2 regions of the Paenarthrobacter sp. 2TAF44 genome follow, and region 2 is predicted to be linked to the other one. Evidence: predicted binding sites of a transcription regulator. Region 2 holds the regulator's gene; the other holds the start of a gene.
The links. The regulator Rex, encoded in region 2, represses fermentation and respiration genes when NADH is low (regulators of the CRP and FNR family bind a similar motif). The targets are predictions, from matches to a motif close to CTTGTGAANNNNTTCACAAG.
Positions count from the first base shown of each region.

Region 1: AB4Z15_RS05370 (ALF repeat-containing protein) is a predicted target of Rex. The motif match lies at 1,630-1,649, and genes of this name have one in related genera.

Region 1 is NZ_JBFRFP010000003.1:240,787-244,196, forward strand. Features, by position in the region: gene AB4Z15_RS05360 (SDR family oxidoreductase) at 1-53, shown strand, start outside; gene AB4Z15_RS05365 (amino acid permease) at 135-1,571, opposite strand; gene AB4Z15_RS05370 (ALF repeat-containing protein) at 1,811-3,410, shown strand, end outside.
Region 2 is NZ_JBFRFP010000029.1:17,071-20,480, reverse strand. Features, by position in the region: gene AB4Z15_RS21590 (HAD family hydrolase) at 10-825, opposite strand; gene AB4Z15_RS21585 (glutaredoxin family protein) at 1,088-1,342, shown strand; gene AB4Z15_RS21580 (redox-sensing transcriptional repressor Rex) at 1,427-2,134, shown strand; gene AB4Z15_RS21575 (hypothetical protein) at 2,183-3,052, opposite strand; gene AB4Z15_RS21570 (hypothetical protein) at 3,316-3,410, opposite strand, start outside.

The sequences.
Region 1 (3,410 bases), on a different contig from region 2:
GCCCGGCAACTGCCTTGTCCGTGGCCGTCCGCTCCGCTGCTGCCGCCATCTGAGCCGAGCCCCCTCACGAGCTGACAGTTAATGCCAATGTTCCGCGCGAACATTGGCATTAACTGCAGTTTCGGCGCGGGTAATCAGGCCGTCTCGTCCACGAGCTCTGCACGACGCAGGCCACCACCGCGAACCCATAGCTTGTAAGCCACGAACAGCAGGATCAGCCAAGTACCGCCGACATACAGGGCTACCCGAGTGTCCTCGAAGACCCCGAGAATCACGATCACCATAGCCATGAACGCCATGGTCAGAATGGATGCTGCCGGCCATAAGGGTGAACCGAATTCCGACGCCGGAAGCCCCTTGCGCTTGATCTCCCGCTTCATGGCAACGTGCGAAGCAAGGATCATCACCCAAACCCACACTGTGGCAAACGTGGCGATCGACGCGATCAGAACGAACACATCCTCCGGGATCACAGCGTTCAGCAGGACGCCCACAAGCAGGATTCCGCCCATCATCACCACGGTCATCCAAGGGACGCCGTGCCTGGAGATCTTGCCGAAGCTCTTCGGAGCATGGCCCTGCTGGGCAAGTCCGAACAGGATGCGGCCAGCACCAAAGATGTCGCTGTTGATAGCGGAAAGGGCTGCTGTGATGACCACGGCATTGAGGATGTGCGGCGCAGCAGGGATGCCCAGGCCGTCGAAGATCTGCACGAACGGGCTGCCGCTGCTGCCGATTTCGTTCCACGGGAAGATGCTCATCAACACGCCCAGGGTCAGGACGTAGAACAGCAGCACACGGACTGGCACAGTGTTGACTGCCTGCGGGATGACCTTTTTGGGATCGGCAGCTTCGCCAGCGGTAATGCCGATTGTTTCGATCCCACCGAACGCAAACATCACAACGGCGAACGCAGCCAGGAGCCCTTCGAAGCCGTTCGGGAACAAACCGCCGTGGTTAACCAGGTTCCCCAACCCCGGTGCCACGCCCCCGCCGTCGCCCGTTTGGAAGCCGAAAACGACGATTGCTGCGCCTCCGACGATCATGGCGATAATCGCCACCACCTTGATCAGCGAGAACCAGAACTCCAGTTCACCGAAGACCTTAACGCTCAACAGGTTCATGGCACCCAGGAAGAGAATGATCGCGAGGACCCAGATCCAGCGATCCACCTGTGGGAACCAGAAGCCCATATAGATGCTGAACGCGGTGACGTCGGCGATGGCCACGATCGCCATCTCGAACACGTACGTCCAGCCGGTAACGAAGCCGGCGAACGGTCCAAGGTACTTGCTCGCGTATTGGCCGAATGAGCCGGAAACGGGGTGTCGGACGGCCATTTCACCAAGTGCTCGCATCACCATGAACACGGCTGCGCCGCCGATGATGTAGGCCAAAAGGACGGCCGGGCCGGCTTTCTGTATGGCGGACGCAGAACCGTAAAACAGTCCCGTGCCGATTGCGGATCCGAGTGCCATGAAGCGGATGTGACGGACGTTGAGGCCACGGCTTAGTGCCGTACCGGCGGCCTGGAGGACAGTGTCCTTCGAAGCCAGCATGGTTTGTTGCATGGTAAAACCTTCTCGTCTTTGGGAGGGGATCGCTATCCAGCAGATCACTTTTGGCCGCCTTGTGATTGGCCTCACGGGTGTTTGGTGTCTTTGATCGCAGACAGTGCGACAGGAGTCACAGTCGAATCTCAGATACGATGTCCGCGGACAGCTAGTCACCCCGGTAGGCAGGTCTTCAGGTCCAACGCCGCCCGGATGGCTCGGGCACTGTCGTCGCATCTTTCTTGGGGGAATCTTTGATGTCTGCTTTCCGCGTTGCTTCCATCCGTGCTGCCCGCCATCGTTGGACCGCGGCCTTTGTTGCCTTGTTAGCGGGGGCATCCCTGCTCTTCGCCGGCCCCGCCCAGGCCTACGACATTCCCGAATTTGAGATTCCCCTCGCCTCGCAGGCTCCTGTTCCGTTCGTAGAGCGGGCTGTTGATGCGGCCGGGGTCCTTGATCTGTGGAGGGCAGGTGGGCCGGCAACGCGGGCGGCAGCCCAGCTTGCCTTGGTGGGCGGGCCCGAGGCGGTGCAGGCATTCCTCGACGGCGGACAGGACGTTGCGCTGGCAACGGACCGTAAGGAGCTGGTCACCGAGCTGACGAAGCGGGGGAGCGCGCACGTGCGGTCCTCCGCGAAAGCAGCTCTCATTTCCGACGCCGCAACAATAGCCTTCTTGTCCGACGGGTGGGCGAGCACTTGGGACGGCGACCTTCGGACGACGGCGACGTTTTTCACTAGCCTGGAAAACCCTCAAATCAGTGCTGCCGCTTCCAAGAGCCTGGACTCGGGCGGGGAAGCCATTGAGCAGTTCGTGCTTGAGGGCTGGAGGAAGATTGCCCAAGGCCAGGATCGGGAGGCGGTTTACTACCTGACGAATTCACCCGTGCCTGCGGTAACTCTCGGAGCTCAAGCTGCCCTCGACACCTCCAGCGCGGACTTCGTTGCTGATTTCCTTCGCTACGGGCAGTTCGTCGCCTCAGACCATCACACTGAAACCGCGGCAGTGACTGACCTGCTGCAGCAGGTCAAGGCAGACGTCGCAGCCAACCCCAACGGGGCCGCCGCCGTGGCGGAGAGGGCGAGGACCGCCGTCGAGCAGGCTCGGAGCACCGCAACTGCTGCGAGGTCAGCGGACTCATCGCGTCTCGTCGCGGACAGGGACTTCCTTTCATCGTTGGCTTCGCCTCGGCAGGCCACGGATACTGCGCTGCTGACATCCGAGGAGCCAGCCAAGGCGGCCTTCGCGGCCGCGGCCCGCGAAATTCCGGAGCTACTGGCAACCCTTACCGCACCGGGAACCGATCTCGATGCCCGCATTAAGGAAGCCCGGCAGGCCACGCTGGATCTGGCACTTACCGGCACCCCGGAGGTGAAGAAGACCGCTGAGGCTGCACATCTGGCAGGCGACTCCGGGATCAAGGCCTTCATCACCAGTGGCTACGCGGCGGCGATCAAACTGGATGGCTCTGCTTTGGGCGCGGACCGGCAGCGCGTTTACCAGCTTCTCCACCTTGGTGGCGGGCATGTAAACGCAGCCGCCGACGCCGCTCTCAGTTCGGCAAACCACGCTGATGTCCGGTACTTCCTGGACTACGGATTTGATCAAGCGTTGGCCCTGGATAACCGGGTCCAGACGACCTTCGCCTTGGGTTCAACACCCGAGGTGCGGGCAGCTGCCAGCGTCGCCCTCGACGGCAGTAGGGCCGACCTTCAGGCATTCATGACCAGCGGAAAAGCCGCCGCTGCCGAGCGTGACAAGGCCACGGCCGCCCACGTAGCGTCGGTCGACGTCATGATCGCCGAACTCGCCGGACTGGCAGACAAAGCAGCGCTCGACGCCGGGACGGCGGCCAACG
Region 2 (3,410 bases):
GAGGAACGGCTAGCGGGGCCCGCGGAACTTTGAGAATCCGCGCCAAAGCCCGTAGATGGCACCGCCCACGGTGGCCGCCTTCAGCCCCAGGGTTGCTGCACGGCGACCGGATCGGAAATCGTAGACGGGCCAGTTGTTGTCGCGGGCATGCCGGCGCAGCTTGGAGTCGGGGTTGATGACCACAGGGTGGCCCACCATAGTGAGCAGGGGGATGTCATTGGCGGAGTCGCTGTAAGCCCAGCAGTGGTCCAGGTCCAAGCCTTCTTGGTCAGCTATGAGCTGGACCGCGATGGCTTTGGCCGGGCCGTGCAGAATGTCACCGACAAGCTTGCCGGTATACATTCCGTCATGGACTTCGCCGACAGTTCCCAGCGCGCCCGTCAGCCCCAACCTTGTGGAGATCACGGTGGCAACCTCAATGGGGGTCGCCGTCACCAGCCATACCCTCCGGCCTACACGGAGGTGTTGCTCGGCGAGCGCTTTGGTTCCAGGCCAGATCCGGGACTCGATCATTTCGTCATAAACTTCTTCGCCCAGGGCTTTGATGTCCTCCACAGTGATCCCGGCGGCCAACGTCAGGGCTGAGTCGCGCACGGCATGGACGTCGTCCATGTTCTCGCCGCGCATTACAAACTTGAACTGCTTCCACGCGAAGCCAGCCGCCTGGGACAGCGTGAAGGCCTTGCGTTCGTACATCTTGCGGGCCACATGGAAGAGGCTGGCGCCCTTCATCAAAGTGTTGTCGACGTCGAAGAAAGCGGCTTCGCCGGTGTGCTGCGGAACCTTGGCGTCGGCGACCACAGCGGCGTTCTTCTCGTCGGGCATGCCTTGAGTCTAGTCAATCGCCAGGCCCCGGCGTTGAGGGCGCACGGTGGGGCTGCCCCGTGGGGATGTGCAAGAGCGTTGGGGAAAGCGGTCAGGATGTGAGAGAGCATCGGTGGGAAACCGGTCGGGATTTGAGAGAGCGTTGGTGGAAAGCGGTCAGGATGTGAGAGAGCATCGGTGGGAAAGCGGTCAGGATGTGAGAGAGCATCGGTGGGAAAGCGGTCAGGATGTGAGAGAGGGTTGGGGCGGTTACCGTTGTGTCATGGCTATTCCCGACGTCGTTCTCCTCACCAAAGCTGACTGCCACCTGTGCACGGAGGCGCGTGCCGCCGTCGAGCGTGTTACCTCGGCGCTGGGAGTCCAGTGGACCGAGCAGGGAATCGACGGTAACCCGGAATTGCAGGAGCGTTACGCGGAGGAAATTCCAGTGGTGCTGGTGGATGGGGTCCAGCGCGACTTTTGGAAGATCGACGAGCAGCGCCTGACCCGTACGTTGAAAAGAGTCCTTGAAAGCTGAGGATCAGGGGGACTCTGTTACCCGGAAGTACCGGCTTTTGTTGAGTCCGGCCAAGGGCCATAGAGTGGAACAACAAGCGACGCAATGGAGAAAACCGTGACTGCGCTGGAACCGTCCCCGGGGGCAACAAGCGGGGACAACGAACCTGCCGCCAAGCAGATCCCGCCCGCGGCTGTGGCCCGGATGACTCTCTATTTGCGCGCGCTCAACTCGCTCCTGGCCGAAGGCGTGGAACGTGTGTCATCGGACGCGTTGGCTGAGGCTTCGGGCGTCAGCTCCTCTACGCTCCGCAAGGACCTTTCCTACGTCGGCTCGTACGGAACCCGCGGGGTGGGCTATGAAGTCCAGTACCTGAGCCGTCACATTGCCGCAGCCCTTGGCCTGACGCACGACTGGAAGGTCGCAATCGTCGGTGCCGGTAACCTCGGCAAGGCGCTGGCGCGGTACGGCGGCTTCGAGTCCCGGGGCTTCGACGTCGTGGCTATTTTCGACGCAGACCCCATGGTGATCGGCAACGAGGTGGGTTGGTTGCGGGTCAGCGATTCAGCGGAACTTGAACGCGTCCTGGAACGCACCCACACCAACATGGTGGTTCTGGCTTTGCCGGCCACCGTTGCCCAGGCAGTTTGCGATCGCGTCATCGCTGCAGGGATCCGGAGCATCCTGAGCTTTGCTCCGGTTCTCCTGCAGGTTCCGCCGCACGTGAACCTCCGCAAGGTGGACATGGCCACCGAGCTGCAGATCCTCGCCTACCACGCACAACGGGCGCAAACACCGGGTCAGGCTGTCTAGCCTTACCGGGTCCGCGCCCGCTGACGTTATTACAAGAAGCTTGGCGGCTTAGCGGCCGTAAGGGTTCTGGTAAGGGTTGCCGAACGGCTGCGGCTTGCGGAAGTACGGAGCCGACGCCGGCAGGTACAGCAGGACGATTGCGGCAACTCCCAGCAGGATCACCAAGAGCTGCAGGATGCCGTACGTGGCACCGAACTGGAACAGTCCGGCGAGGCCAAGGACAGAGATCGCCGCGAAGACCGTGCCCAGGATCCTGGCCCAGTTCTTGCCCTTGCGGACCGGGAATGCAACCAATGCATAAAGGCCCAGGGACACGATGGCCCCAATGATCGCGGCGACGACAATGCCGCCACGCATGCCTTCGATGGAGCCTTCCGGGAATTCAGTGCCCTGCTGTGCCGCCTGCTGGAGCATCGAATTGATGAAGGCATCCGAGCCCGTGGTGGCCAGGATGAGTGAGCTGATGGCAGACAGGATGCCCGCTGCGATGATCATCCAGAAGGAGATGTTGACCAGCTGCGGAACCGTTGTGGGACCTGGCTGCTGGCTGGGCCAGTTGGTGTCCTGGCCATATTGCGGGGCCTGCTGACCATAGGGAGAAGGCTGCTGGCCGTACGGGGACTGCTGACCAAACTGTGGCGACTGCTGGCCGTACTGGGGAGCCGGGGGCTGACCGTACTGGGGTGCGCCCGGGGACTGCTGACCGTACTGTGGAGCGCCCGGGGACTGCTGACCGTACTGTGGAGCGCTCGGCTGCTGACCATATTGGGGAGTCTGCTGACCGTACTGCGGTGCGTGCTGGCCATACTGGGGCGTGGATGGCTGGCCCGGCTGCTCAGGCTTGTTGGCGTCGCCCTTGTTCGCGTCGCCCGAATTGGCGTCCCCCGTGTTGGACGGCGGGTATGGAGGGTTGCTCATGGCATTCCTTTGCTTGTTCGACTGCTGGTGCGGCTGCCGGGATCAGCAAAAAGACCCTGCCCCCAGCCTGATTCTGCTTCCACCGTACCTCCGGGATCCGGCGCTGCGGATGATCACACGCAGGAATTTGCTGCTTGGCGGTGAAATCATCACGATGGCGTACGCCTTCATGATGAAAGCCGTGGTGGCCCAACGGACCACCACGGCCTTGTACACCTGTCAGGGCGGCTCGGATGAGAGCCCGACGGCGGTACTTCAGGGGGTTAGACGGCGCCCTTTACTGCCTTGAACCACAGCTGCGAGTTCGGCAACCACATCAGCACAACGGCCACCGCGCTGACGAGGAAACCAAACCAGT